DNA from 4 places in the Nitratireductor sp. ATLC21 genome. Region 3 is predicted to be linked to each of the others. Evidence: predicted binding sites of a transcription regulator. Region 3 holds the regulator's gene; each other region holds the start of a gene.
What was found. Region 3 encodes PhoB, which activates phosphate uptake and scavenging genes when phosphate is short. Its sites were predicted from a motif close to TGTCATNNANCTGTCAT; they were not measured.
Positions count from the first base shown of each region.

Region 1: phnF (phosphonate metabolism transcriptional regulator PhnF) is a predicted target of PhoB. The motif match lies at 5,709-5,725, and genes of this name have one in related genera.
Region 2: phnC (phosphonate ABC transporter ATP-binding protein) is a predicted target of PhoB. The motif match lies at 2,551-2,567, and genes of this name have one in related genera.
Region 4: AC2CHD_RS04615 (BtaA family protein) is a predicted target of PhoB. The motif match lies at 2,640-2,656, and genes of this name have one in related genera.

Region 1 covers NZ_JBXUOU010000002.1:300,739-308,284, forward strand. The annotation lists gene AC2CHD_RS09120 (DapH/DapD/GlmU-related protein) at 262-876, opposite strand; gene phnL (phosphonate C-P lyase system protein PhnL) at 873-1,580, opposite strand; gene phnK (phosphonate C-P lyase system protein PhnK) at 1,583-2,359, opposite strand; gene AC2CHD_RS09135 (alpha-D-ribose 1-methylphosphonate 5-phosphate C-P-lyase PhnJ) at 2,547-3,434, opposite strand; gene AC2CHD_RS09140 (carbon-phosphorus lyase complex subunit) at 3,431-4,546, opposite strand; gene phnH (phosphonate C-P lyase system protein PhnH) at 4,550-5,161, opposite strand; gene phnG (phosphonate C-P lyase system protein PhnG) at 5,158-5,625, opposite strand; gene phnF (phosphonate metabolism transcriptional regulator PhnF) at 5,758-6,513, shown strand; gene AC2CHD_RS09160 (ABC transporter substrate-binding protein) at 6,637-7,546, shown strand, end outside.
Region 2 covers NZ_JBXUOU010000002.1:289,637-297,182, forward strand. The annotation lists gene phnE (phosphonate ABC transporter, permease protein PhnE) at 1-542, opposite strand, end outside; gene phnD (phosphonate ABC transporter substrate-binding protein) at 610-1,518, opposite strand; gene phnC (phosphonate ABC transporter ATP-binding protein) at 1,606-2,448, opposite strand; gene AC2CHD_RS09075 (GFA family protein) at 2,660-3,067, shown strand; gene AC2CHD_RS09080 (NAD(P)H-dependent flavin oxidoreductase) at 3,080-4,036, opposite strand; gene AC2CHD_RS09085 (aminotransferase class I/II-fold pyridoxal phosphate-dependent enzyme) at 4,138-5,280, opposite strand; gene AC2CHD_RS09090 (hypothetical protein) at 5,510-6,508, shown strand; gene AC2CHD_RS09095 (cisplatin damage response ATP-dependent DNA ligase) at 6,515-7,546, opposite strand, start outside.
Region 3 covers NZ_JBXUOU010000003.1:598,471-606,016, reverse strand. The annotation lists gene AC2CHD_RS17420 (response regulator) at 1-465, shown strand, start outside; gene AC2CHD_RS17415 (DUF1328 domain-containing protein) at 593-760, shown strand; gene AC2CHD_RS17410 (hypothetical protein) at 851-1,177, shown strand; gene phoB (phosphate regulon transcriptional regulator PhoB) at 1,228-1,914, opposite strand; gene phoU (phosphate signaling complex protein PhoU) at 1,952-2,662, opposite strand; gene pstB (phosphate ABC transporter ATP-binding protein PstB) at 2,685-3,500, opposite strand; gene pstA (phosphate ABC transporter permease PstA) at 3,515-4,831, opposite strand; gene pstC (phosphate ABC transporter permease subunit PstC) at 4,828-6,300, opposite strand; gene AC2CHD_RS17380 (substrate-binding domain-containing protein) at 6,405-7,442, opposite strand.
Region 4 covers NZ_JBXUOU010000001.1:942,282-949,827, forward strand. The annotation lists gene AC2CHD_RS04610 (hydantoinase B/oxoprolinase family protein) at 1-2,560, shown strand, start outside; gene AC2CHD_RS04615 (BtaA family protein) at 2,690-3,934, shown strand; gene AC2CHD_RS04620 (class I SAM-dependent methyltransferase) at 3,937-4,614, shown strand; gene AC2CHD_RS04625 (serine hydrolase domain-containing protein) at 4,753-6,150, opposite strand; gene AC2CHD_RS04630 (glycoside hydrolase family 25 protein) at 6,279-7,079, shown strand; gene AC2CHD_RS04635 (lytic murein transglycosylase) at 7,123-7,546, shown strand, end outside.

The DNA.
Region 1 (7,546 bases), on a different contig from region 3:
GTCGAGCCCCGATGCAGAGCCAAAACCTTGTGCCGGAGTTTGTCGGAAAAGGCGCCCAGCGAACAAAAACGTGTCCCGTCAGAACAGACGGCACACAGCTCAATGGGCAACGACAGACGTCCTGCGATCGAAAGGGGTAAAGGCCCAGACATCATGGACGCATCGCGCGGATGCGGAACTATAGAAACCGCAGGTCTTCGATCCTGTCAATAAAAACCTGACGATTATATTCAGGGAATGTTGCGACCAGATGGCGCGGGCTCAATTCTCGTGTTTTTCCAAAAACGCTTCTGCATCGAGCGCACGGAAATCCTCCAGAGCTTCCCTGAGCTTGCCATGGCTCCAATCCCACCAGGCAAGCGCCTGATACCGTTCTGCCGTCCGCCGGTCGAAGCGCTCGCGGATCGGGCGGGCGGGGACGCCGCCGACAATCGTGTAGGGGGCGACATCCTTCGAGACCACGGCACCTGCACCGACCACCGCCCCGTCGCCCACGGTCACACCGGGCAGGATCGTGGAGCCATGACCGAGCCAGGTGTCATGGCCGACCCTGACCATGTTGTCGCGTCGCCAGTCGAAGAACGCGCCGTCATGTTCGGCATCCGGCCAATAGTCGGCGGAGCGATAGGTGAAGTGATGCAGCGTGGGGCGCCAGGTGGGGTGGTTCGTGGCGTTGATGCGCACGGTGGCCGCGATGTTGGAGAACTTGCCGATCTCAGCACACCAGGCGCTGCAATCCTGCATCACATAGGAATAGTCGCCAAGCACCGTTTCATGAAGGCGCGTGCGCTCGGCCACTTCCGTGTAGCGGCCAAGCGTCGAACCATTCACTTCTGCGGTCGGGTGAACACAGGGCTCCATCGAGAGCTTCCTCATGCCGCTTTCCTGTTCGGCGCAAATTCGGTGACGTCGATGATCCGGTCGGCAACCACATCGCGCACATCCTGATCGTGGAAGATGCCGAGCAGCGCCACGCCCGCCTTCTTCTTCTCGTCGATCATGGCAATCACGATTTCGCGGTTGGCCTTGTCGAGAGAGGCGGTTGGCTCGTCGAGAAGCAGGACCGGATGATCGGTGATGAAGCCGCGTGCAATGTTCACGCGCTGCTGTTCGCCGCCGGAGAAGGTGGCTGGTGGCAGGCCCCAAAGGCGCTCCGGCAGGTTGAGGCGGGCAAGCAGCTTCTCGGCCCTGCCGCGCGCGGTTTCCAGAACTTCACCACGCGCAATCAGCGGCTCGGCCACCACGTCGCGGGCGGAAACGCGCGGCACGGCGCGCAGGAACTGGCTGACATAGCCGATCGTGTCGCGGCGGATGGCGATGACGGTGCGCGGATCGGCGGTGGCGAGGTTCACCAGATTGCCATCATGGGTGACGATCACCTGGCCGTTGTCGATGGCGTAGCTGCCATAGATCATCTTGAGGATGGAGCTCTTGCCAGCGCCCGAGGGGCCGCCAAGCACGGCGCATTCGCCGGCGGAGAGCGAGAAGGAGGCATCGGCCACCACGGGCAGGCGAATGCCGCCCTGGAGATGCATGGTGAAGCTCTTGCAGACTTCGGAGACGACGAGGGGTGTTGCCATGGTCACACCTGCAAAATGGAGGAAACGAGAAGCTGGGTGTAGGGCGCCTGCGGATCATCGAGCACCCGGTCGGTCAGGCCGCTTTCGACCACATGACCGTCCTTCATGACGATCATGCGGTGGGAGAGAAGGCGGGCGACCGCAAGGTCGTGGGTGACGACAATGGCGGAGAGGCCCAGTTCGTGAACGAGGCCGCGCAGGAGATCGAGCAGGCGGGCCTGCACCGACACGTCAAGACCGCCGGTCGGCTCATCCATGAAGACGAGGCGCGGGCCGGTGACGAGGTTGCGGGCGATCTGCAGGCGCTGGCGCATGCCGCCGGAAAAGGCGCGGGGCTGGTCATCGATGCGGTCGCTGGAGATCTCAACGCGGCCGAGCCAGTCGGTGGCGGTGGCGCGGATGTCGCCATAGTGGCGCTGGCCCACGGCCATCAGCCGCTCGCCGACATTCGCGCCGGCGGAGACCGTCATGCGCAGCCCGTCCGCAGGATTCTGGTGAACGAAACCCCAGTCGGTGCGCATCAGGAAGCGGCGTTCGGCTTCGCTCATGCGGTAGAGATCGTGGAAGGCCCCGTCGCGCATGCGGTAGGACACGGTGCCGGAGGTCGGCAGGAGGCGTGTCGAGAGGCAGTTCAGGAGGGTGGTCTTGCCCGAGCCGGACTCGCCCACCACAGCCAGAACCTCGCCCGGCCACAGGTCGAAGGAGATGTCGTTGCAGCCGATGCGGTTGCCGTAGAATTTCGAGATGGAGCGAACGCGAAGCAGCGGTTCGTCGGTCATTGGATTTCTCCGCGAATTTTCAGAAGTTTGCGCAGCCCCTCATCCGCCTGCCGGCACCTTCTCCCCGCGAGCGGGGAGAAGGAGGATGGCTGCGATCCAGGCGCCAACATCAAGGCCCGCCTCTCCCCGCTGGCGGGGAGAGGGTGAGGGGCGTTGCGCGGCGCTGTCATCGATGCGCTGTCGGTTCTCATGCCGCAGCCTCTTCGCCGCACAGATGTCCGCGATGGCCCTCGGCGCGGCGCGCCTCGCAATTGTCGGTGTCGGAGCAGACGAACATGCGACCGCCGCGGTCATCCAGAACCACTTCGTCGAGATAGACATTCGTGCCGCCACACAGTGCGCAGGGCTCATCGAAGGCCTGGATCTCAAATGGATGATCCTCGAAGTCGAGACTTTCGACCCGCGTGTAGGGCGGAACGGCGTAGATGCGCTTCTCGCGCCCTGCGCCGAAAAGCTGGAGCGCCTTCGACATGTGCATTTTCGGATTGTCGAATTTCGGCGTCGGCGAGGGGTCCATCACGTAACGCCCCTCGACCTTGACCGGGTAGGCGAAGGTGGTGGCGATGTGGCCGTGCTGGGCGATGTCCTCGTAGAGCTTCACATGCATGAGGCCGTATTCCTCAAGCGCGTGCATCTTGCGCGTTTCGGTCTCGCGCGGTTCGAGAAAGCGCAGCGGCTCGGGAATCGGCACCTGGTAGACGAGCACCTGCCCTGATTTCAAAGGTTCTTCTGGAATGCGATGGCGCGTCTGGATGATGGTTGCATCGCTCGTGTGCGTGGTCACGGCAACATTGGCGACCTTCTGAAAGAAGGCGCGGATGGAGACGGCATTGGTGGTGTCGTCCGCACCCTGGTCGATGACCTTGAGCACATCGTCCATGCCGATGATCGATGCTGTCACCTGCACGCCGCCGGTGCCCCAGCCATAGGGCATTGGCATTTCGCGGCTGGCGAAGGGAACCTGATAGCCGGGAATGGCGATGGCCTTGAGGATCGCGCGGCGGATCATGCGCTTCGTCTGCTCGTCCAGATAGGCGAAATTGTACTGGGCGATGTTGTCGGTGTGGGCGTTCATTCGGCGGCCTCCCGGCGCTCGGTGTCTGCGGCTGCGCCCTCGCGGCGCTCCTCGTATTCGCGGCGCATCTGGCGGACCAGACCGAGCTCGGCCTGGAAGTCGACATAGTGCGGCAGCTTCAGGTGCTCGACGAAGCCGGTCGCCTGCACGTTGTCACAGTGCGAAATGACGAACTCCTCGTCCTGCGCCGGTGCGGTGATGTCTTCGTCCAGTTCGCCCGCGCGTAGCGCCCGGTCGCACAGCGACATGGCCATGGCCTTGCGCTCCGACTGGCCGAACACCAGCCCGTAGCCTCGGGTGAACTGCGGCGGCACCTTCTTCGACCCCTTGAACTGGTTGACCATCTGGCACTCGGTGACGCGGATGCGGCCAAGCGTGAGCGGGAAGTCGAGTTCCGGCACATCGATCTCCACCTCCACCTCGCCGATGCGGATCTCGCCGGCGAAGGGGTGGTTGCGGCCATAGCCGCGCTGGGTGGAATAACCGAGCGCCAGAAGGAAACCCTCATCGCCGCGTGAAAGCGCCTGGAGGCGCTGGTCGCGCTCCATGGGGAATTCCGGCGGCTCGCGGGTGATGTCGCCGGGTTCGCGGTCTTCCGGCAGGGAGCCGTCTTCCTCGATCAGGCCTTCATTGGCGAGAATGTCGGACACGCGCGGCATGGCTTCTTCGGCTTCGCTGCGCGCCTCGGGTGTTGCCGGTTCGGCGTCTTCGGCCAGTTCCGGGTCAAGCAGGCGATGCGTGTAATCGAAGGTGGGGCCGAGAAGCTGCCCGCCGGGCAGATCCTTGTAGGTGGCGGAGACGCGCCGCTCCACCAGCATGGCTGCCGTATCGACGGGGCGCGTATAGCCGAAGCGCGGCAGGGTCGTGCGATAGGCGCGCAGAAGGAAGATCGCTTCGATCATGTCGCCGCGCGCCTGTTTGACCGCGAGTGCTGCAAGGCCCGTGTCGTAAAGCGAGCCTTCGGACATGACACGGTCGACGGCGAGCGAAAGTTGGCTGGCGATCTGTTCGAGCGTGATCGAGGGAAGATTGCGGTCACCGCGCCGGCGGTCGGCCAGAAGCCGGTGCGCGTTCTGGATGGCGGCTTCGCCGCCCTTGACGGCTACATACATGGCTCAGGCCTCCTGGCTGGTGATGCGGGTGGAGCGGGGCAGGGCTGCAAGGCCCTCACGGCTGACCAGTATCAGGTCGACGCCACGGGGAAACCGGGCATGGTTTTGTGCCCATTGGCGGATGAAATGGCGCGGCAGGGGATGGGGTGCGAGCCGCGCCTCGCTCTCGATGCCGGGCCCGGCGAGAACCAGGCCCTCACCGCCCGAAAGGTCGCTCACCTGAAGAACGAGCGTGGCGGAGCGGTCGGGATATTCCTGCGAGCCCTGAGCAAAATTCTCGAGCCCGATCAGGTGTTCCGGATCGGCGGAAAAGACGAAATGCGCATCCGCCGGCGTGTTCGCAAGCGGCGCGCCGGTGTGGAATGCGAGCCATGCATGAACGGCGTCCTCTGCGGCAAGCGATGAATCGAGCCAGACCGGCGTGTCCTGGTCGCAAAGCGCCAGGGCGACAGCGGCTGCCTCCGGCGTCAGCGGGGCGGGTGGATTGGCGAGCGCCATTCCCCGGTGGATCGTGCCCGGCTCTGCCATGGCCTGCATGATCGCGCGAAAAACGGTCTGTGCGTCAAACACCGGCTTCTGGAAGCCGCCTTCGATGGCGATGGAATCAAGCATCAGTCCTCTCCCCGAACCATGGTGAAGAAGTCGACCTTGGTGGCAGCCGTTTCAGCGCGTCGCTGGGCGTCGGCCTCGGTCTGGCGCGCACGCAAGGGTGCGAGAATCTTTTCTTCGATCTGCTCGTGAAAATCCGGCTTTTGCCTCAGAGCATCGATAAGTGCGGCGACCCGCACCTTCATTTTCTCCCGGCCGAGTGCATAGGCGTGCCCAACCTCTCCTGTGGGCAGCTTGACGGTGGCGCGTGTGACGGTGGCTTCGCCGAAATTGAACGGCGCCCCGCCCCCTCCCATGCGCCCGCGCACAGTCACGAGCCCGGTTTCCGGGCCGCGAAGCGTCTTGGCGTCCTCGGGAAGCCCGGCTTCTTTCCAAAGCGCAAGCAGCTCAGATCCGCCGGCCATTGCCAATATTGCCATGGCTTCGCGGCGTTGCTCGGTAAGGGCTTGTCGTTCCTGTCGTGAGACCATGATGGATCCAATCTTGTCATCACTAAATTTGTCTATTGTTCTAGACAATCAAACATATTATGACTCCTGCCTATCGAGTGTCCATGACGTGTTGATGACAATGCGGGCGAAGCAGGTAGAAAAGCGGTGCAGATGGCCGAAGCGATAATCGAACGACGCAGCGGTGTCGCACTCTGGCGGCAGATTGCCGACCGTATGCGGCGCGAGATCAGCCAAGGGACGCTTGGCAGCGAGGGGCGTATGCCCCCCGAGATGGCTTTGGCCGAACGCTTTGGTGTCAATCGGCACACGGTGCGCACCGCCATTGCAGCTCTGGTGCAGGAGGGCGTTCTAAGAGCCGAGCAGGGGCGAGGCACCTTCGTGGAGGGGCGAAAGCGGCTTGCCTATCCCATCCGCAATCGAACGCGCTTCTCCGAGGGATTGGCCGGCCAGTCGCGCGGGCTGGCGGCCGACCTGCTCGATCATGCGGTGGAAGCGGCACCGATTGATGTCGCGCGCGCTTTGAAGCTTGCTCCTGGCTCGCCCGTTATCCGGCTTGAAACACGCTCGCATGCTGACGGGCGGCCGGTCTCCCGGGCCAGAAGCTGGTTTGATGCGCACCGGTTTTCCGGCATGGCGGAGGCATTTGAGGGCACGCGCTCGATCACCGCGTCGTTCAGGAAACTGGGGCTTGCCGATTATCTTCGTCAGAGCACGACCGTGACGGCGCGGCACGCCGACACCGGTGACCTGAAGGACCTGAAGCTCTCGCCCGGTGCAATCGTCCTCGTCACCATCGCCATCAATGTCGATACCGAGGGCTCTCCCGTGCAGTATTCCGAGACCCGTTTCGCCGCCGACCGGATTGAATTGCACATCCCTGCAGCGGGGACAGAGGCTGGCGGCTGATACCTCGTTTCACCTGACGCTCACCGTGAAGTGACCGTAGCGCGAGATGGTTTGCGTTGATTTGCAAAGACCCCACGTGCTCTATCGTCAAGATTTCAATTCTGGGCGAGTCAGGGGATTTGCGTGAGGTCACTTGTTTTTTCGACGGCCATTCTGGCGCTCGGTGCCATTTCAGCAAGCGCTGGTCAGGGCGACCCCAGTCCTGACGACTGGGCTTCCGTTCTCGCAGATGCACGCGGCGAAACAGTCTATTTCAACGCCTGGGGAGGGTCGCAGAACATCAATGCCTATATCGAGTGGGCCGGTGCGGAACTGAAGGAACGCTACGGCGTCACGCTCAAACACGTGAAGCTTGAGGACACCGCAAGCGCGGTGGCCACCGTGGTGGCGGAAAAAGCCGCCGGGCGCGATGAGAGTGGGACGGTCGATCTCATCTGGATCAATGGCGAGAATTTCGCCGCCATGAAACGGCAGGGGCTGATCCTGTCTCCTGGCTGGGCGGAGAAGCTGCCCAACTGGGCCTTTGTCGATGTCGAAAACAAGCCGACCATCCGCACCGACTTCACCGTTCCTGTCGAGGGACTGGAAAGCCCGTGGGGCATGGCGAAGCTCGTCTTTTTCTATGATTCAGCCCGCGTCGAGGTGAGCGACCTGCCGCAGGACGCGGACAGTCTGTTGAAATGGGCAAAGGAAAATCCGGGACGTTTTTCCTACCCGCAGCCGCCGGACTTCGTTGGCACTTCGTTTTTGAAACAGGTGCTTGCCGAAACTGTCGAAAATCCCGAAATGCTCCAGAAGCCGGTCGATGAAGAAACATTCGACCAGGTGACCAGTTCTCTGTTCGACTATCTGGACGAGCTCAACCCTGTCATGTGGCGTTCAGGCCGTGCCTATCCACAGAATTACCCGGCGATGAAGCAGCTTCTCGCCGATTCCGAACTCGACATCATTTTCGCTTTCAACCCGGCTGAAGCTTCAAACGCCATCGCCAACGGCGAACTGCCGGACACGGTGCGCTCCTTTACCTTTCCCG
Region 2 (7,546 bases), on a different contig from region 3:
ACGGCCAGAAAAAAGCCGGCGATGACGATCTCGGGAAAAGCGCGGAGCAGCTCCATGAAACGGCGCACGAAGAAGCGCAGCCAGCGCCGCGTCGTCAGGTTCGATGCTGCCAGAAAGCAAAGGACGAAGCCAAAGCCGAACCCGATCAGCGTGGAAACCAGCGCGATGTTGATGGTTTCCAGCATCTTGTAGAAATATTCGGGCAGATAGAACGTCTCGGTGAGATAGATCCGTCCATCGTGATAATTGTATTTCAGGCTGCCATCGTCATAGGGCGAGGGCAGGTCGAAAAGGGCGCGCCAGATTTCCCAGCCATCGCGCGGCATCATCTGTCCCACGAAGTCGAACAGATAGGGCAGTCGGTCGAAGAACTTGCCGGCGTTCGATTCATTGGCAAACCAGAGCGAACCGCTCATGGCGAGAACCATGAACACGATGCCGCCAATGGTGTAGAGCCGGCGGCGTCCGGCCAGTTCGCGCCAGTGGCGCTCCACGGCCTGGCCGGCTTCGGAAAGAAGCGGGGAATGGGTCGTTGCTGTCATGTCTGGCACGCCTGTGCGACAACGCCGCCGGCACGGACCGGCGGCGTGTCAGATTGCGGGGAAGGGATCAGGAACCGATCTTGGAGCGACGGGCGTCGATGATCGGCTCGTAGAATGCCGGCGTCACTTCGGTGTAGCCCTTGTAGTCGCCGCCCTGGATGGCTGCGAAGCACTCCGGATCGGCTTCCGGCATTTCCATCATGAAGGTCTTGAACTTGTTCTTCATGTCGGCGTCCATGGAGGTGCGAACCACGACCGGACCGTTCGGGATCAGCGGGGACTTCCAGAGCTCAACCAGATCGTCCATGTCGAGAATGCCCTTCTCGACCATCTTGTGCAGGTTGCCGGAAGTGTAACCGTCGGAGAACTCGCCAACGCCCGAAGCCCAGGTCGTGCCGGCGTCGAACGTGCCTTTCACCACTTCGAGAACGAGGTTCTCGTGGCCGCCGCCAAAGCCGGTCTCGCCGAAAAATTCTTCGATGGATGTCCCGACGGCCTTGGGCAGCGTGACGGCGGGTACGAGGTAGCCGGAGGTGGAATCCGGGTCGGCGAAGCCGAGCTTCTTGCCCTTCATGTCTTCCAGCGACTGGATGCCGGAATCCTTGCGGGCGACCATGACCGAATGATAGCCAGTGGAGCCGTCTGTCTGGACCGTGGTCAGGATCGGCTCAACGGCTTTGGGATCTTCCAGATAGACCTTTGCATAGCCCGAAGCGCCGAGCTCGGCATAGTCGAGCGTGCCGCCGAGCAGGCCCTGGATCACGCCGTCATAATCGGCGGCGGGAAAAAGCGAGACTTTTTCGACACCCAGAACCTCGGGAAGCTTGTCGACCATGCAGGAGAAATTGCGCAGGCGGTCGGCTTCGTTTTCGCCGCCGAGAATGCCGATGCGGAACTCCTTCAGGTCTTCGGCCTGTGCGCCGCCGACCATCATTGCGGTGAGCGCTACGGCGCCCATAAGAGCTTTTTTGAACATGACGTCTCTCCATTTGGGTGCCGGCTTTTCCCGCCGGCGGGTTTTCAGGCAGAGCGGCCCGTTACGCGGGCCAGGCGATCCCGTGGGTCAGACGGCGGCGAGCGCCGGAGCCGCCTGACCGGTCGATTTCCTTGCCGGCTGTGGAGCCGGGACATTGATGCTGGTGGAGGTGATGGCTTCGGAAAGCTCCGCGCCTTCCTCGCCGCCATAAATGGTGCGCACCGCTTCGCTTGTCAGCGCCTGGGGCGGGCCGTCGAACACGACAGCGCCCTTGGCCATGCCGACGATGCGGTTGCAATAGGCGCGCGCCGTGTCGAGCGTGTGCAGGTTGGTGATGACGGTGATGCCTTCGCGGGCGTTGATGTCGGCCAGCGAGTCCATCACCACCTTGGCGTTGAGCGGATCGAGCGAGGCGATCGGCTCGTCGGCGAGGATCACCTTCGGTTCCTGCATGAGAGCACGGGCGATCGCCACACGTTGCTGCTGACCGCCAGAAAGGGTGCCGGCGCGCTGCAGCGCCGTCTGCGCGATGTCGAGGCGCTCGAGCGCGGCAATGGCGCGGATGCGTTCCTCGCGGGTGAACATGTTCATCAGGTTGAGAACGGTGGAACGATGATTGAGGCGCCCGAGCAGGACGTTGGTCAGCACGTCGAGACGCGGCACCAGGTTGAACTGCTGGAAGATCATCGCGCAGTCGCGTTGCCAGCGGCGCAGCTCCGCGCCTTTAAGAGCCGATACCTCTTTGCCCTGAAATGAGATCGTCCCTTCGGACGGATCGATCAGCCGGTTGATCATGCGCAAAAGCGTCGACTTGCCTGCGCCCGAGCGGCCAATGATGCCGACCATCTGGCCCTGTTCGATTTCCAGTTCCACATCGCGCACGGCCGTGTTCTGTCCGAAGCGTCGGGTGACCTGTCGAATTTCAAGCATTTGCTTATCCCGTTAAGCGCCGTATTGCGGCTCTCCCGCAGGCTTTTCGCCCTTGTCGCTCATTCGCCTAATGGGTGTGGATGAAACCTGCATGTCGCTTGGATGACGGTTTCTTGACAGTCCACAGTGCTGCCGCGCGCAGGGTTGCGTCGTGGCAATGGGGTCTTCTTCCTGGATATGTTAAGAGGCATCATCTTTAGGGAGATGATTGATGGGCACAACGCATTCCGGCACCTGCCTCTGTGGCGCGGTGAGATTTGAAATCTCAGGCTCGTTCGAGCGCTTTTATCTCTGCCATTGTTCGCGCTGCCGCAAGGGATCAGGCTCAGCCCATGCTGCGAACCTTTTTTCGAGCGCGGCGGAGATCACCTGGCTTTCTGGGGAAGAGAATATAGCGAGCTACCGGGTGCCGGGGGCGCGGCACCGGAGGAGCTTCTGCCGGTCCTGTGGCTCTGCTCTGCCGAGATCGGAAGCAGGCGGGGCGATGGTCATCGTTCCGGCTGGATGTCTTGATACACCTGTTTCCATGCAGCCGACCGCACATATCTGCATGTCCAGTCGTGCGGATTGGGATGACGGGCTGAACGAAGTCCCCCGGCTGGATGGCCTGCCGGGATGAAGCGCGGCGGGGTTACCGCGCGCCGCAGATCCGATCCTTCGCTTCGGCATATTCTGCCGCCAGGCGGTCCACCAGAGCGCCAGCGCTGGTGATCTCGCTCACCGCCCCAATGCCCTGTCCGCTTCCCCAGATGTCGCGCCAGGCCTTTGCGTCAGCGCTTGCGAAATTCATCTTGGAGGGGTCGGCTTCCGGGAGATTGTCGGGGTCCATGCCGGCCTTGACGATGGAGCCCTTCAAGTAGTTGCCGTGTACGCCGGTGAAGAGGTTTGAATAGACGATGTCGGCAGCACGCGAGGAGACAATCATCTCCTTGTAATCCTCGGTTGCACGCGCCTCCTGTGTGGCGATGAAGGGTGAACCGATATAGGCAAGGTCCGCGCCCATCGCCTCGGCCGCCAGCACCGCGCCGCCATTGGCGATGGCACCTGACAGAAGCAGCGGCCCATCGAACCACTGCCGGATTTCCTGTACGAGAGCGAAGGGCGAAAGCGTGCCCGCATGTCCGCCAGCCCCCGCTGCCACCGCAATGAGCCCGTCTGCGCCCTTTTCGATCGCTTTTCGTGCATGGCGATCGTGAATGATGTCGTGCAGCACGATGCCGCCATAGGAATGAACGGCCTGGTTCACCTCTTCGACGGCGCCGAGCGAGGTGATGACGATGGGCACCTTATGGTCGACGCAGACCCTCAGATCATGCTCCAGCCGATCATTGGAGCGATGGACGATCTGGTTGACGGCAAAAGGAGCAGCGGGGCGGTCCGGGTTTTTCGCATCATGCGCGGCCAGCTCCTCTTTGATCTGCGATATCCATTCGTCAAGCTGCTCCTTGGGGCGCGCATTGAGTGCTGGAAAGGAGCCCACAATCCCGGCTTTGCATTGTGCGGTCACCAGAGGCGGATGCGAGATGATGAACAAGGGCGCGCCGACGACGGGCAAACGCAAAGTGTCGAAAACAGCCGGAAGCGCCATGTTAATTCCCTTCAATTGACGTATTCGTAAACGTCAAAACTTTTACAGCATCTTGGTCCCGGTTGAAAACCTCCATCGCCACATTTTGCGCGCTTCTTGTCTCAACCGGGTTTAATGTCGTTGTGCCGCCGCCCGAGAAAGTCTCGCATCGCGGCAAGCCCGGCATCAATCCCCTTGCGCCCAAAGCCGATGCGGAAGCGCCCTGCTGGGCTTTCCATCAGCTCCGAGTGGTAGACGGAGGCGGGCAGCAACAGCACGCCTGCCTGTTCCACGAGATCGTGGCAGAACTGTTCGACCCCATCCCGTCCATTATATCGGGGATAGGCAACACAACCGCCATCCGGGCGCTTCCAGTCGAAGAGATCCGGGTATTCGGCAAAGAATGCGTCCATTTTCTCAAGGTTCTCCGCGATCAGCGAGCGGTTCCGCGTAAGAATGCGGTCGCGCACTGAAAGCGCCATCACCGCCAGCCGCTCGCTCGGGGCAGAGTTGCAGATGGACAGGTAATGCTTGTAGCGCTCCAGCTTCTGCAAAAGCGCCGTGTCACGGCTGGCGATCCAGCCGATACGCAGGCCCGGCAGGCCATAGGCCTTGGACATGACGTTGAGGGAAACGCCCTTCTCATAGGCTTCCGCTGCCTGAGGAAGGCGTTTTTTGTCATCGCTTTCGAGCAGGCGGTAGACCTCATCACTGAAAAGGTAGAGATCGTGCTCGCGGCAAAGCGCCACGAGGGCTGCGAAATCCTCCTGCGGCATCAGGGCGCCGGTCGGATTGTTGGGCAGGTTGACCGATATCAGCTTCGTGTTGGGACGGATCGCGGCACGCACCGCATCGAGATCGAGCCGCCAGTTGTCGTTCTCCAGAAGCGGAACGCCGGTCACCGCGCACAGCCCCAGCGGCACGGTTTCTGCAGCCTGGTAGTTTGGAACAGAAACGATGGCGTGATCCTCGGGTGAGAGCATTACACGCATGGCCGCATAAATGCCTTCCTCGGCGCCGGCGAAGCAGAGAATGTCACGTGCGGAAAGGCCGTCATAAGTAGCGGCAATGGCCTCGCGCAGGTCCGGCGCGCCCCAGGTTTCCGTGTAGCCGAGCCACAGCCTGTCGAGCTCTTCGCGTGCGGAAGGCCCGGCCATCTGTGTCAGCTCACCGAGCGTCATGCTTTCCATGTCGGAGGCGGTCATGTGATGCCGGGCATTGAACTCCCAGCGGGAAAAGTGAACCTCAAGCGCGAAATCCCGCATTCTGAACTCCTCGGGCATGGTTAGGGTGGAGAAAAACCAGGCTCGACCTCATCAGGGCGGAATAGCCTATTGTTCACACCTTGTTATGACCGTTGATTGCATACTCACCAACGGTTAACCATGTGACAAAGACAGGCAAAGAGGGCAGCCAGCCTTGGACGCGATAGAAAATGCGATAAGAAAGGCGTTCGAAAAGGGCGACGCTAGCAAACGGCCCTTTCGTGAAAAGGTGTATCGTTCTGCCTTTGCAGCGCTGGAGCGCACGCTTGAAGCACGCGACGATCTTTCTGAAGAGGCAAAAACTGCCAGGCGCGAGAACCTGAAAACAACGATCACCGAGATCGAGACAGAGTTCGTTCCTGCCGCCCCACAAGCCAGGGATCCGCAGGTTTCAAAGTCTGCGCCGCGAGAGCGGCAGGCTCCCTCGCCGCAAGTCGAGCCTGAGGCGCGCAGCGCCCCACGCCCCAGAGAAAAAAGCGAGGCGTTCGCTCCACAGATTGACCCGCGAGATCGCAGCGGCGTGTCGGATGATCCTTCTTCTGAAGAGGCGAAACGACGCATTCGTGCGGCCCTGCCAAGGCCGCGGCGCTCTTATGCCATGCTCTTTCTGATCGCGACTGTGGTGGCGTTTCTCGGCTTGGGGCTCTGGTGGACCATGTCCAGTGGCATTCTGATGTCCAGCGATGAGCGGGACACCAGTGTGCGCAACCCGCCGCTTGCCCTGGAGGAAGACAATTATTCTGCGGACGAGGAAACAACAGCCTCCGGGTCGCGAGGAAGCCGCGCGGAGGGCGAATGGATCACCATTTTCGACCCAACCGATCCCACCACCGTTTCTGCCCCGGATGGCGGGAACATAGACGTAATGCGCAATGACGATCAGGTTTTTCTGAAGGTCAGCACCTCCGGCGGGGCAGGCATTTCCTTTGATGTAGGGCGCGGCGTTCTGGAGACGCTCGCCGGACGCAACGCCATTTTCAGCATCGAGGCCAGAGCGCAGGACGGGGAGGAGACACAGCTTTCGCTCTCCTGCAACTTTGGCGCCCTTGGCGATTGCGGTCGCACCCGCTACGTGGTCGGGCCAACGCGTTCGGACTATCTCTTCGAGGTCGAATTGCCCAATCAATCGCCCAGCAGCGGCGGAACGATCACCATTGTTCCGGATGCCACCGGCCAAGGTCATGCGCTCGACGTCTTCTCCATCCGTGCGGCCATTGCGACGCAATGAGAGGTGCTAATCTTCGAGCATGGAGGTCAGGGCTTCAAGCCGGTCCGCTTCGGCTGCCGGCTTGTCCCAGCGCAGGCGGGAAATGCGTGGAAAGCGCATCGCCACACCTGATTTGTGTCGCGTTGAGCGATTGAGCCCCTCAAACGCGACTTCGAGAACAAGACCGTGATCGCGCTCGGCGCGGACTGATCGGACGGGGCCGAAACGCTCGATCGTGTTGTCACGCACATATTTGTCGATCTGCTTCAGTTCCTCATCGGTAAAACCGAAATAGGCCTTACCGACAGGGACGAGCTCGGGCGCGTCTTCGGGCCCGGTCCATACACCGAATGTGTAATCGGAGTAATAGCTCGACCGCTTGCCGTGACCACGTTGCGCATAAAGCAGCACTGCATCGATGATGAACGGATCACGCTTCCATTTAAACCATGGGCCTTTGGGGCGGCCGGGAACATAGGACGAAGCGCGCCGCTTCAACATCACCCCTTCAATCACGGGATGCGGTGGAGCACGTCGTTTGGCGTCCAGTTCTTCCCAGTTTGTGAAATCGACGAGCGGGGACAGATCGAAACGATCCTGCGACAGCCCCGATATCCGCTCCTGAAGTGCTGCCCGGCGTTGGATGAACGGCAATCCGCGCAGGTCTTCTCCTTCCGCCTGAAGCAGATCGTAGCAGCGGAGGAAGACCGGGTACTCGCCAAGCATCTTCTTCGACACCGTCTTGCGGTTGAGGCGCTGCTGAAGGTCCGAGAAGGTGCCGGTCCGCGTATCCGGGTTTCCGACCAGCAGCTCTCCATCCAGGGTCATTTCGGCTTCGAACGATGACAGGAGGTCCGGAAATGCACCGGATATGTCGTCGCCTGTGCGCGAATAGAGCCGTTTGACACCGTCTTCGCACACTGCCTGAACGCGGATCCCGTCCCATTTCCATTCGGCCGCGTAGTCGGCAGGATCCAGCTTTGAAAGCTCACCGTCGCCGACCGGATGGGCAAGCATGACCGGCCGGAACAGCGCTTTCGCAGTGCTGACAGGCTTTTG
Region 3 (7,546 bases):
GAAGCGGCGGAAATTCTGGAAACCGACATGAATGGCATCAATGCGATGCTGCACGAGGCCAGCGAGGAAATCTCCCGTCAGGTGGCCACCGACATCCTCATCATCGAGGATGAGCCCTTGATCGCCATGGATATCGAGGAGATGGTCGAAAGCCTCGGTCATCGCGTCGTCGGCAACGCCCGCACCCACAAGCAGGCTGTCGAGATGTTTGCCAAAACCCAGCCCAAAATGGTGCTGGCAGACATTCAGCTTGCAGATGGAAGCTCGGGCCTTGATGCGGTGAACGAGATTCTTGAAGGGGCGACAGTCCCTGTGATCTTCATCACAGCCTTCCCGGAGCGTTTGCTGACTGGCGAGCGCCCGGAGCCGACTTTCCTTGTGACGAAGCCTTTCAGCCCGGAGATGGTCAAAGCGCTGATCAGCCAGGCGCTTTTCTTCGATCACCAGGCTCGCGCGGCGGCCTGAGGCAGCGCAACACCTTTCTGATGAAAAAGGTCGCCTTCGGGCGGCCTTTTTGTTTGCCGGTTTTCTTTCTCCGGGAACCAATCTCCGTGGATAGCGTTTAACTGCCATAACTAAACGGAGAGACAGAATGCTTTACTGGGCACTTATATTCCTCGTCGTCGCTCTTATCGCCGGCGCCCTTGGTTTTGGCGGTATTGCAGGCGCTTCCGCAGGGATCGCACAGATCCTGTTCTACATCTTTCTCGCCCTTCTCGTGATTTCTCTGGTCATGGGACTGATTAGAGGGCGCGGTTAAACGAGTACATCTGACGTAAACGAATGCGGCATCCGACGATGCGGACCATCCATGGCTTCCGCGTCGGGCAGACAGTGAAAGGAGAACGCCATGGAACATATCGCTGCGCTTCTTCTGGTTGTCGGCTGCTCCGGCAACATGGCTGAATGCCGCGAACTTCCCGCCCCCGCTCCGATTTACGAAACCTTTGAGGAGTGCGAGGCCGAGAAGCCCATTTCCCTGCGCGAGCTTGAAGGTGAGGCGCCACGGGTGATGGCAACGTGCGTCTTTGTGGATCCTGCACTCGTCTACGATGACGCTGTGCTGGAGTGGGACATCACCAAAGACGGGAAGCTGACGGCCTCTCTGGAACCGGTCAACAGCTTCGCAGTCGCTCACAATGAGCATGCGCGTCAGAAGAACATTTTCACCGAGTAATCAGACAACAGCTTCAGCAAAAACCCCGGCCAAGTGCCGGGGTTTTTGTCTCAGGCTTCTCGAATGGCGTAGCCTGCACCGCGAATGGTGCGGATCACATCGGGAAGCCGCCCCTGGTTCACGGCCTTGCGCAACCGGCCCACATGGACATCCACGGTGCGCTCGTCGATGTAAATCGTCTCACCCCATACATTGTCGAGCAGCTGGCTGCGCGAAAAGACCCGCCCCGGATGCTGCATCATGAATTCCAGCAAGCGAAACTCTGTCGGCCCCAGACGGATCTCATTCTTGCGCCGGTAAACGCGATGCGATTCGCGGTCGAGCACAATATCGCCCACAGACAGCACCGTTGAGAGAACCTCAGGCTTGGCTCTGCGCAGGAGCGCCCGCACACGCGCGACGAATTCCGGCGTCGAAAACGGCTTGACCAGATAGTCGTCGGCACCGGTGGAAAGACCGCGAACGCGGTCGCTTTCCTCACCGCGCGCGGTGAGCATGATAATGGGAAGACGCTCGGTTTCAGGACGCATGCGCAGCCGGCGGCACAGTTCGATGCCTGATACGGCCGGAACCATCCAGTCCAGAACGAGCAGATCCGGGACATTCTCCTGCAACCGCACCTCGGCTTCATCGCCGCGCGAGATCATCTCTACCTGATACCCTTCCGCCTCCAGATTGTATTTCAACAGGACGCAGAGCGGTTCGTCGTCTTCAACGACCATGACCTTGGGGGCAATCATGGAAGGCATTCTCCTAAAGCATTGCTACGGCCGTTCAGGCATCCGTATCGACCGTCATCTGTGTTTCATCAAGCTTCGGCCGCTGGACCGGAAGCTGCTCCCCCGTCACCACATAATAGGCATTCTCGGCGATATTCGTCACATGATCGCCAATGCGTTCCAGATTTTTCGCGCAGAAGAGAAGATGCGTGCACGAGGTGATGTTGCGCGGATCTTCCATCATATAAGTCAGCAATTCCCGGAACACCGACGTATACTGAATGTCGATTTTCTCGTCGTCGTCGCGTAACTGGATCAAGGCATCGGCATCGCGCTTCACGTAATGCTCGACCACAGCATTAACCTGCTGCAGCACCAGGCCTGCCATGGCATCTATGGAATGCGCTAGTGTTCGCGGTGTAGCGCTCTGGCCCACCGCGCTGACGCGCTTGGCAATGTTCTTCGCAAGATCACCGATACGCTCCAGGTCGGCTGCCATGCGAATGGCACCCACAACGCTGCGCAGATCCTGTGCCATCGGCTGGCGCTTGGCGATCAGTGTGATGGCGCGTTCGTCGAGATCGCGCTGCTTGGCGTCCATGATCGTGTCATCGGAGATAACGCGCTGCGCCAGCGCGGTATCGGAATGAAGAAGGGCATTGGTGGAGGCGCGGGTCATCGCACCGGAGAGATCGCCCATATCGCGAATGAGGCGGTCGATCTCACCGAGTTCCTCATCGAAGGAGCTGACTGTGTGCTCGCCCATGATCTGGTTCCTTATCTGTGCGTCAACCGAAGCGACCGGTGATGTAATCCTGGGTCCGCTTGTCATCCGGATTGGTGAACATCTTGTCCGTCGGACCTTCCTCGACAAGGTTGCCCAGATGGAACATGGCCGTGCGCTGCGAAACGCGCGCCGCCTGCTGCATGGAGTGCGTAACGATGACGATCGTGTAGTTCTCGCGCAGTTCGTCGATCAGCTCCTCCACCTTGGCGGTGGCGATGGGATCAAGAGCCGAGCACGGCTCATCCATGAGGATCACCTCGGGCGAAACCGCGATGGCGCGCGCAATGCATAAACGCTGCTGCTGGCCGCCGGAGAGACCTGTGCCGGGCTCATGCAAACGGTCTTTCACCTCGTTGAAGAGGCCGGCCTTCTGCAGGCTGGACTCGACGATTTCATCGAACTCATTCTTTTTGGAAGCCAGGCCATGGATGCGCGGCCCATAAGCGATGTTCTCATAGATCGACTTGGGAAATGGGTTAGGCTTCTGGAAAACCATGCCAACACGGGCACGCAGCTCCACCACATCGATCTTAGGATCATAGATGTCTTGATCATCAAGCGTGATCTTGCCTTCGATCCGGCAGATATCGATCGTGTCATTCATGCGGTTGAGACAACGCAGAAACGTGGACTTTCCACAGCCCGAAGGGCCGATAAGCGCCGTCACCTGGTTTTCCAGAACATCCAGATTCACATCGAAAAGCGCTTGCTTCTCGCCGTAGAAGACACGCACATTCTCACCGCGCATCTTGAGAGGTTTTGGCTTCTGGCTCGCATCCAGTGCTTCTTCGACAGCAGCATCAGTGAGCATATTCATGTCCTTCCACTCCGTTACCAGCGACGCTCGACGCGCCGCCGCAGAATTATGGCGGTGATGTTCATCACGGCGAGGAACAGCAGCAATACGATGATAGCGCCCGAGGTACGCTCGACAAAGGCGCGTTCGGCTTCGTTCGCCCACATATAGATCTGTACCGGCAGCGCCGTAGCAGGATCGAGCGGCGTGGTGGGGTAGTCGGCCACGAAAGCCACCATGCCGATCAGAAGCAGCGGGGCCGTTTCGCCGAGTGCCTGGGCCAGGCCGATGATCGTGCCCGTCAGAATGCCGGGCGCAGCCAGCGGCAGCACATGGTGAAACACCGTCTGTGTGCGCGAGGCACCAAGGCCGAGAGCTGCCGAGCGGATCGAGGGCGGTACGGCGCGCAGCGCTGCACGCGTCGCAATTATGATCGTCGGCAATGTCATCAGCGTCAGCACCAGACCGCCCACAAGAGACGCAGAGCGCGGCAGATGCATGAAGTTGATGAACACGGCGAGACCGAGGAGACCGAAGACGATGGACGGCACGGCCGCCAGATTGTTGATGTTGACCTCGATCAGATCGGTCAGCTTGTTCTGCGGCGCGAACTCCTCAAGATAAATCGAGGCGGCAACGCCGATCGGCAGCGCCAGAAGGAGCACGATCAACATCATGTAGAGCGAGCCCACGATGGCCACCCCCATACCTGCCGTTTCAGGCCGGCTCGAGGCACCGCGGGTGAAAAGCCCTGTATTGAAGCGCTGTTCCAGAACGCCGTCTGCTTCCATGACGCGCATCCATTCGAGCTGCTGGTCGGAGACCTTGCGGCGGCTTTCCTCCACCTCGAGATTGACCTGCCCCTTGAGAGCGGAATCAACGTCTCCGCTCGCCAGGACCCAGACATTCTGTGTCGTTCCAATGATCGAAGGATCGGCTATCACCAGGTCACGCAGTTGCGTGCGTACACCATTTGAGATCAAGCCGCCCACCTCGCGAACCAATCGCCGGTTCTCCGGATCGACGCCAAGCTTTGCCGCCAGGGCATCGGTGGCCAGTTTCGGGTAATTGGCGGTGAGCAGCGTGTTGGGGTCGGTCGCACGCTCATTATCCGGGTCAATGATATTCTCGGCGAAGGTGACGTCCAGATTGATGGATGTCTGCCAAAAGGCGGTGTAGCCGTTGGAGATCACCGACCATAAAAGCGCAGCCAGAAAGAAGATGCCGATGGCAATCGCAATGATTCCATACATCCGGAAACGCTGTTCTGCCGCATAACGCTTTTTGATACCGATATCGCGGCGCACAGATGCGCGGGGAGCATCCCCTCCTTTGTAGACAGCATCGGTCATTCGTATTGCTCCCGGTATTTGCGCACGATGTAGAGCGCGAAAACATTCATGCCGAGTGTGAGCACAAACAGGGTCATGCCCAGCGCGAAGGCAACCAGCGTTTGAGGCGAGGTGAATTCAAGGTCACCCGTAAGCTGGTTGACGATCTTCACGGTGATGGTCGTCATCGCCTCAAATGGGTTGAGCGTGAGGTTGGCCGCAACACCGGCGGCCAGCACAACGATCATGGTTTCGCCGATGGCGCGGGAAGCCGTCAGCAGCAATGCCCCGACAATGCCCGGCAGCGCGGCTGGCAGGATAACCCGTTTGATCGTTTCGGAGCGCGTCGCGCCGAGACCAAGCGAACCATCACGCATAGCACGCGGCACCGCTGTGATAATGTCATCCGACAGCGACGAGACGAATGGGATCAACATGATCCCCATAACGAGACCTGCTGTCAGAACGCTTTGCGCCTGAATAAAGCCGGGGCCGCCAGCGATCGCCGCGCTCATATCGCGCAGGAATGGACCGACCGTAACCAGGGCGAAGAAACCGTAGACAATGGTCGGAATTCCGGCCAGAACCTCAAGCAGGGGCTTGACCACTGAGCGCACACGCTTGGAGGCATATTCGGCCATGTAGATCGCCGCCATTAGCCCCACTGGCACGGCAAACAGCATCGCCACGAAAGCAATATAGATCGTACCGGCAAGCAGCGGGATGAGACCGAACTGCCCCTCCTGCGCCTCCGCACCGGCCGCAGCGAAGCGCGGGTCCCAGACGGTTCCGAAAAAGAAGTTGCTCAGCGACACCGAGCGGAAGAAATGGATCGTCTCGAACAGCATGGAAAAGACGATGCCCACCGTCGTCAGGATGGCGATGGTGGATGCGGCCAAGAGGCCCAAGGTAATGATGCGCTCGACATTGTTCCTGGCCCGGCCCCGAGGTCGAACACTTCGTAGGCCGAGTACCGCGCCTCCCAGCGACAGCAGGATCGCGATTACCGTGCCGATCCACGCTGCATTGTCCTGCATGGCGTTAAGCTCGGCCGCAATGGGGATCATGTAATCCTGCGTATCCGAAGCCAGCGCAACACCGCGCTCTGCAAGGACAGGACGCAGTTCCTCAAAACTTTCCGGCACTTCGGCAATGGCCGGATCGGTTTCGAGCCTGCGCATGCCGGCTGCAAGATTGCGCACCATCCCCAAAGCCAGAGAACGGCTTGCGATCGCGCTGTCCGCCGTTTGCTCGGGCATCCGCTCGCTGATTGCGCGATCCACATAGGCATAGCTACCGGCAGACCAGGCCGCCATGAAAAACACCGCCGGCAAAACAGCAAGCAGGAACACCCACCAGCCATGATAATGTGCACGCGAATGCGGCTTCTCGGCCGACGAGACAATTTGCTTCTTCGCACGTGCACTGCCGAGAACGTATCCGACAACGCCAATGAAAACGATGATGGTAAGGAGAAGTCCCCAGGCCACGAAGCCCCCTCTCCGGCACCTGGCCGGGCGTCCAGTTCACAATCTCTCCGCAACGATCGAACGCAGGCGGCTTGAGCCGCCTGCGTTGTCATGCGGAAACCGGATTACATGGTTTCGCCAGCCTCGAAAGCCTTGCGCTGAGCATCACGCTCCGCATCCGGAGCCGGAACCAGACCGTAATCGGCGAGCGGGCTTTCCGGGCCGACCATCTGATCGTCGAGGAAGAACTCGACATATTCCTTCAGGCCAGGAACGACCCCGATATGCGCCTTCTTCACGTAGAACTGAAGCGGGCGCGACACGGGGTATTCGCCGGTGGAGATCGTGTCGACCGACGGCGTGATGCCGTTGATGGTGGCGACCTTCAGCTTGTCGGCATTGTTCTCGTAGAAGGAGAGGCCGAACACGCCGACGCCGGTCTTGTTGGCGTCGATGCGGGCGAGCGTCTCGGTGTAGTCGCCGTCGATGTCGACCGCGCCGCCATCCTTGCGAACCGCGATGCATGCGGCTTCGGCAGCGTCTTCGTCGAGGCCAGCCTCTTCGGCAGCCTTGAGACCACCAGCAACCTCACAACCGGCTGCAAGCACCTTCTCCTCGAAGACTTCGCGGGTGCCATGCTTTTCACCGGGGATGTAAGCAGCGATGTCCCAATCCGGCAGATCCGGGTTCACTTCGTTCCACTTCTTGTAGGGATTGTCGACCAGCTTGCCGTCGACTGCGACCTTCGCCGCCAGTGCCTTGTAGACATCAACAGGCTCGAGCGCCCAATCCGGACCCTGGATATCCGTGGCGAAGACGATGCCGTCATAGCCAAACTGGATTTCCTGGATTTCGGTTACACCTGCTTCGGCGCAGGCTGCAACTTCCTTTTCGCGGATTTTGCGCGATGCATTGGCAATGTCGATCGTGGCTTCACCGACGCCCTTGCAGAACTCTTTCAGGCCAGCGGACGAACCACCCGACTCGACGACCGGCGTCTTGAAGTTCGGGAAGGTTTCGCCGAAGTTTTCGGCAACGATCTTCGCATAGGGGAGAACGGTCGAAGAGCCGGCGATCTGAACCTGATCGCGGGCCGCAGCTGCACCGACCGCACCGGCAAGGGCGATCGTGGCCGCCGAAGCGGTAAGAAGGAATTTTTTCATTGGAGACAGCTCCCTGTTCGGAATTCGGTCAGACGCCCTGCCGGCGTCGGGGAGCGGAATAACAACTCTGTGTAACAGTTCCATGACAGTTCCGTGTCAGCCTG
Region 4 (7,546 bases), on a different contig from region 3:
CGCCTGCTACCGCCGTGGCGGGCCACTCGCCGTAACCGATGCCAATGTGATGCTCGGAAAATTGCAGCCCGACTTCTTCCCGGCCATTTTCGGCCCCGAGCAGAACGAGCCGCTCGATGTGGACGCCGTGCGCGCGCGTTTCACCGCGCTTGCCGAAAAGCTCGGCGACGGACGCCCGGCGGAAGCCGTGGCGGAAGGTTTTGTCACCATTGCCGTGGAAAACATGGCCAATGCGGTGAAGAAGATTTCCGTACAGCGCGGCTATGACGTCACGGGCTACCTGCTGAACTGCTTCGGTGGCGCGGGCGGCCAGCATGCCTGTCTCGTGGCCGACGCGCTTGGCATGGAAGCCGTGCTCATCCATCCGATGTCGGGCCTGCTTTCAGCCTATGGCATCGGGCTTGCGACCGTCTTTGCCTCGCGCCAGCAGGCGCTGATGCAGCCATTCTCAAAAAGCGCGCTGGAGGCCATCGACGCGCTTTCGGCGTCGCTGCGCGAAGAAGTGCGCGCCGAACTTGCCGATCAGGGCATCACCGGCGACAAGGTGGTCTGGGCCACAAAGCTGGAAATCCGCTACGAGGGCACCGATACGACGTTGCCCATTGCCTTCGACGGCACGCTTGAGACTGCCAAAGCCGCCTTCGAGGCGGCGCACAAGGCGCAGTTCGGCTTCGTCTATGACGACAAGCCGATGGTGGTGGAAGCCGTCAGCGTCGAGGGACTGGACGCCGGCGACGGACGACCGGTGGAGCAGGAGCAGGCGACCACCGAAACGATGCCACAGCCCGGCGAAACGCGTCCCATCTTCTGCGATGGCGCATGGCATGATGCCGGTATCTTCCGGCGTGAAGCCCTGTCGCGCGGTGCAAAAATCAACGGGCCTGCCCTCATCATCGAGGCCAACCAGACGGTTGTCGTGGAGCCCGGCTGGCAGGCCGAGATTACTGCACTCGATCATATCCTCATGCGGCGCGTGGAGAAAAAGGCCCGCATGGCAGCCCTTGGCACAGAAGCCGACCCGGTGATGCTGGAGGTCTTCAACAACCTGTTCATGTCGATCGCCGAACAGATGGGCGTGACGCTGCAGAACACCGCTTATTCGGTGAACATCAAGGAGCGGCTCGATTTCTCCTGCGCGGTCTTCGACCAGAATGGCGCGCTGGTGGCCAACGCCCCGCACATGCCGGTGCATCTGGGCTCCATGGACCGTTCGGTGGAAACAATCATCCGGCTGAACAAGGGCAATATCCGCCCCGGCGACGTGTTCGCGCTGAACGCGCCTTACAATGGCGGCACGCATCTGCCCGACATCACGGTGGTCACGCCCGTGTTTGATGATCGCGGCGAAACCATCCTGTTCTACACCGCCTCGCGCGGCCACCATGCCGATGTCGGCGGCACCGCCCCCGGCTCCATGACACCGCTGGCGACCACGGTGGACGAGGAAGGCGTTCTGTTCGACAATTTAAAGCTCGTCGATGGCGGCCGCTTCCGCGAACAGGACCTGCACACGCTTCTCACCGACCACCCCTACCCCGCACGCAATCCGCACCAGAACATCGCCGATCTGAAGGCGCAAATCGCCGCCAATGAAAAGGGTGTGGCGGAACTGCGCAAGATGATCGACCAGTTCGGTCTGGACGTGGTGCAGGCCTATATGGGCCATGTGCAGGACAATGCGGCAGAAGCCGTGCGCCGCGTGCTCGAACGCCTGCCGGATGCGTCGGAATATGAATATCCGACTGATACCGGCCAGGTGATCAAGGTGAAGATCACCGTCGACCGCGAGAAGCGCGAGGCGACCGTCGATTTCACCGGCACATCGGATGTTCAAAAGAACAATTTCAACGCGCCCGAACCTGTGACCCGCGCGGCGGTGCTTTATGCCTTCCGCGTGATGGTGGAAGGGCAGATCCCGATGAATGCGGGCTGCCTGCGGCCAATCAACATCGTGATCCCGGAAGGCTGCATGCTGCGCCCCTCCTATCCGGCGGCTGTCGTGGCCGGCAATGTGGAGACGTCCCAGCACGTGACCAATGCGCTGTTCGGCGCGATGAAGGCAATCGCCAACAGCCAGGGCACGATGAACAATCTGACCTTCGGCAACGAAGAATATCAGTATTACGAAACCATCTGCTCGGGTGCTCCAGCAGGGCGCATGAATGACGGACGCGGCTTTGACGGCGCGTCGGGCGTGCATGTCCACATGACCAATTCACGCCTGACGGACCCGGAAATCCTTGAACTGCGCTTCCCGGTTCTGCTCGAGGACTTCCACATCCGCGGAGGCTCGGGCGGCAAGGGCAAGTGGAATGCGGGCGACGGCACGCGCCGCACCATTCGCTTCCTCGAAACCATGGAATGCGCCATTCTCTCCTCTCACCGCACCCTGCCGCCACGCGGCGTAGAGGGCGGCGGAGACGGAGAAATGGGCAAGACCGAGGTGCGCCGCCGTGATGGCCACGTCGAAACGCTCAAGGGCTGCGACCAGACAGTCATCGAGGCCGGTGAAGCGGTGATCGTGACCACGCCCACCGCCGGTGGGTTCGGAAAGGCGTAAAGCGCTCGGCACTGCGGGCGGGGAATATTCCCCGCCTTTAACAGCCCCGTCACACTCGGTCATTCAGCGTTCACGCGCCTGTCATGGAAGCGCAGTAGCCCCTCAATAAAAGATTGAGGGGAGAGACCCATGACAGATCTTTCAGCCGGCACCGGCCTTTCCACCCGCCGCCATCTCGGCAAGGCGGTCTACCAGAACAGGGCCACCACGCGCGCCGGCCTTTCCGAACGCCTCTTCGCCCTTCTTTTCTCGGGCCTCGTCTATCCGCAGATCTGGGAAGACCCGGACGTGGACATGGCCGCGATGGAACTCGATGAGAGCCATCGCATCGTCACCATCGCGTCGGGCGGCTGCAATGTGCTGGCCTATCTCACCCGCCAGCCGGCAAAGATCGACGCCGTGGACCTGAACGCCGCGCATGTAGCGCTCAACCGGCTGAAGCTCGCAGCCTTCAAGACATTGCCAAACCATGGCGACCTCCTCCGGTTTTTCGGCGCCACCAACCAGCGCTCCAACAAACAGGCCTATGAGCGTTTCATCGCGCCCGCACTCGATGCCCAGTCACGCCGGCATTGGGAGAAACGTGGACCGCTCGGGCGCCGCCGGATCGATGCATTCAGCAAGAATTTCTATCGCAAAGGCCTGCTCGGCCTCTTCATCGCCACGGGCCACACGGTCGCAAAACTTTATGGCGTGAACCCTGCCGACATCATGAAATCACGTTCTATGCGCGACCAGCGCCTTTTCTTCGATGAGCAATTGCGGCCCCTCTTCGAGCGGAAATTGGTCCGCTGGGCGACGTCACGCAAAGCCTCCCTGTTCGGCCTGGGTATTCCGCCCGCACAGTACGATTCACTCATCACCGCCGGCAACGGCAGCATGGCAGACGTGCTCTCGAGCCGCCTTGAAAAACTCGCCTGCCATTTTCCGCTCAAGGAAAACTATTTCGCCTGGCAGGCTTTTGCACGCCACTACCCCGCACAGGACGAGGCCGCCCTGCCCGCCTATCTGGAACGCCGAAACTTCGAGACAATCCGCGCAGCAGCAGACAACGTGACCGTGCATCACGCAAACCTGATGGATGTGCTGGGTAAAAAGCCGGCACAGAGCGTGGACCGCTATGTGTTGCTCGACGCCCAGGACTGGATGAACGATGATCAGCTCAACGCGCTGTGGAGCGAGATAACCCGCACGGCAGCGCCCGGCGCCCGCGTCATTTTCCGCACAGCCGCAGCACCGAGCCTGCTGCCGGGCCGCGTACACGACCACATTCTGAACCAGTGGCACTATGAGAAAATCCGCTCGCGCGAACTTTCAGCCAATGATCGCTCGGCGATCTATGGCGGCTTCCACCTCTATGTGAAGGCGGCCTGAGAATGGCCATGCCGCAGGCCGCAGGCCACGCCAGCCTGATGGACGGCGTCTATCGCCGCCAGCGCCATATCTATGATCTGACGCGCAAATATTATCTGCTTGGGCGCGACGGGCTGATCGGCGGGCTGAACGTGCCGGAAGGCGGCACGGTACTGGAGCTGGGCTGTGGAACGGGGCGCAATCTGGCGCTCGTGTCGAGCCACTTTCCAAAAGCGCGGCTCTTCGGCCTCGACATCTCGCAGGAGATGCTGTCAACCGCCAGACGGCGCATGGAGCGCGAGGGCATTGAGGCCCAACTGGCCAAGGCCGATGCATCTTCTTTCCATGCCGAAGCGCTGTTCGGGAAAACCCGGTTCGACCGGGTTTTCATTTCCTATTCGCTGTCGATGATCCCGCCATGGCGCGAGACCATTGCAGCCGGCCTCGACTGCGTTGCGCCGGGCGGGTCGCTGCACATCGTGGATTTCGGCCAGCAGGAGCGCCTGCCCGGCTGGTTCCGCGCAGGACTGCGGCGCTGGCTTGCAGCCTTCCACGTGACGCCGCGTGATTCACTGCGTGAAGCACTGGAATCGGAATGCGAGAAACGGGGCGCAAACCTGCGTTTCGACTCGTCTTTTCGCGGTTACGCCGTGCGGGCGATTGTGGAACTGCCTGCGGTAGACGAGATACTGTTGCATTGACGTGGTGCGTGGTTCGACAAGCTCACCATGAGGGAAGTGGAGCTTCGCGGTGAAGACCGGTTCCACGCCCTTGCTCACCAGTTGTGCAGCCAATCCCATCCCTCATGGTGAGCTTGTCGAACCACGCACAACTTCACCCTACTCCATCTTCCCCGGAAGTTTCGCCAGAGCCTCGATCAGCGCCTGTGGCTTGTAGCCGAGGCGTGAGGGTGTGAGGCCCATGCGCACAACCACCATGCGCAGCGAGGGGATGACCGTGATGGTCTGGCCATCATGGCCGAGCATCCAGAATGCATCAGAAGGCAGGTCGAAACCCTCGTCTTCCGGTACACCGCGCGGTGTGTTGGCGCGCGGGCCGTGCAGCCAGACATGACGGCCATATTCGCCGCCCGAAGCCTCGGTGGGGGTGCGCATCCACCGCACCCAGCCTTCGGGCAGAATGCGCTCGCCCTTCCACACGCCATCCTGAAGGAGAAGCTGGCCGAACTTCGCCCAGTCACGCGCAGATGCATAAAGGTTTGAGGACCCGACATAAGTGCCACGCGTATCGGTCTCGAAGACGGCGCTGTCCATGCCGAGCGGACCGAACAGGGCCTCATAGGGCCAGGCCAGCGCATCCTGGGGCGCGCTGAACGTGTCTTGCCACACACGCGACAGGAGAACACTCGTGCCGCTCGAATAGTTGAAAACCTCGCCGACCGGGCTTTCAAGCTTCTGGTCAGCCGCGAAGGCCGGCATGTCCGAGGCGAGATAGAGCATGCGCGTGACATCGCTCACATCGCCGTAATCCTCGTTGAAGTAGAGACCGCTCTCCATGGCGAGAAGATCGGCAACGGTGATCTGCGATCGTTCGTCATCCGCCCATTCGGGGAACAGATTTCTATCCTCGACGGACAGGCGACCGGCCTTGACGCGGGTGCCGATGAGGGCGGCGGTAACGGTTTTGGTCATGGACCAGCCGATCAGGGGCTGCGTGTAATGGGCGACATCCTCGCCAAAGCGCTCGCCAATGATGCGGCCATCCTGCACGACGACCACGGCGCGCATGCCGGGGCCGGTGAGCGCGGGATCATCAAGCAGTTTGGCCACCAGCTCATGCCCCTTTACGTCGATGCGCGGGCCATCCGGCCACAGATCCGTCCCCTGAGGCGAAGGCTCCTGCCTGTCGAAACGGGCGCCCAGTGCCGCGTCCACATCGCCATCGGGCACGGCGGCGCAGCCGGTCGCACCGCGATAGACGGCAAGCCCCCCGCCAAAAACACCGAAGAGGCCGGTGTGAACCGTGGCATCGGACGGCTCGACCCGCACGCGCATGAGCTTCAGGAGCGGGTGCCCCGGCGCCTGAACATCCTGCTCAAGCACGGTCTGCGGGTCGCGGCCCGCTACAAAGACATTCGAGCAGATAATTTTGGCCGCGTAATTGGAACCAACGCGGATAAGAGCGGGGGGAGCAAGATACAGCCACAAAGCCCCCCCGATGAGCACGATCAAAATGAGGCTGAGGAGCCACTTGAGAAGCCTGAACATCAGCCGCATTCGCACTTCCAGTTCCTGATTTCGTCTCGCTGCCGGGCCTGCCGTGGTGACTGGGCTGTCATCTTCGCCTATTCCTGTGAGCGACGCTCAATTTCGCTGATTCGCATCCGGGGGAGCCTCTGCACATCATGCGTCGTTTGATCATCGCCAGTCTATCCGTCTTGCTCGTTGGCTGCTCCACGGTCGACTATGATTTTTCCGATATTGCTCCCAAGGTGCAAACACCCGCTTCAACCAGCCATGGCCTGCGGTTTGGCGACACCGACCCGCATGAATGGAAAGGTCGGGCGCCCTGGCACTATGCGATCCATGGCACTGATGTGGCCAAATATCAGGCTAAAATCGATTGGAATAAGGTCGCGCGCAACAACATCTCTTTCGCTTTTATCAAAGCGACAGAAGGCGGCGACCGGGTGGATGACTTTTTCGCGCGCAACTGGCGCGAGGCCAAGGCGGCGGGTGTGCCCCGCGGCGCCTATCACTTCTTCTACTTCTGCCGGCCGGCCATCGAACAAGCACGCTGGTTTATCCGCAACGTGCCGCGGGATGCCTCGGCACTCCCACCCGTGCTCGACATGGAGTGGAACCCTTTCTCGCCAACCTGCACGACCCGCCCGCCAGCGGAGAAAGTGCGCGCAGAGATGCGGATTTTCCTCGATACGGTGGAACGGCATTACGGCAAGCGCCCCATTATCTACACATCGATCGATTTCTTTGACGACAACGGCCTCAGCAGTTTCAAAGGCTATCCCTTCTGGTTACGCTCGGTGGCCGGACACCCGGACGACAAATATGCAAACCATCCGTGGGTCTTCTGGCAATACACCGGTACCGGTGTCATCCCCGGCATAGAGGGTAAAGCCGACATCAACGTGTTTAACGGCAATGCGACAGCCTGGAAAAACTGGCTGAAGGCCAACGCCAGATGACAACACGAAGCGCCCACGGCGTGCGTTTCCAAGGAGAGTAGACATGCGCAGTAAAACCATTTTGCTCGGAGCGCTCTTTGCCTTCGGCCTCACCGGCAGCGCCCTGGCGCAACAGTGCGGTGGTGATTTCAACGCCTGGCGAGAAGGTGTGCGTCAGGACGCTGCCGCAGACGGAGTTAGCGAGCGCGGGCTCTCCGCGCTGAACGGCGCGCGCATCGACCAGAAAGTTCTGGAGCGCGATCGGGCACAGGGTGTCTTCAACCAGACGTTTGCGGAATTCGCCAACCGCATGATCAACGATTATCGCCTGAAAAACGGCGCGGCCAATCTGCAGAAATATGCAGACATCTTTGCACGGGCAGAGAACGAGTTCGGCGTACCGGGGCCGGTGATCGCCTCCTTCTGGGCGCTGGAGACGGATTTCGGCGCCGTGCAGGGTGACTTCTCGACCCTCAACGCGCTCGCCA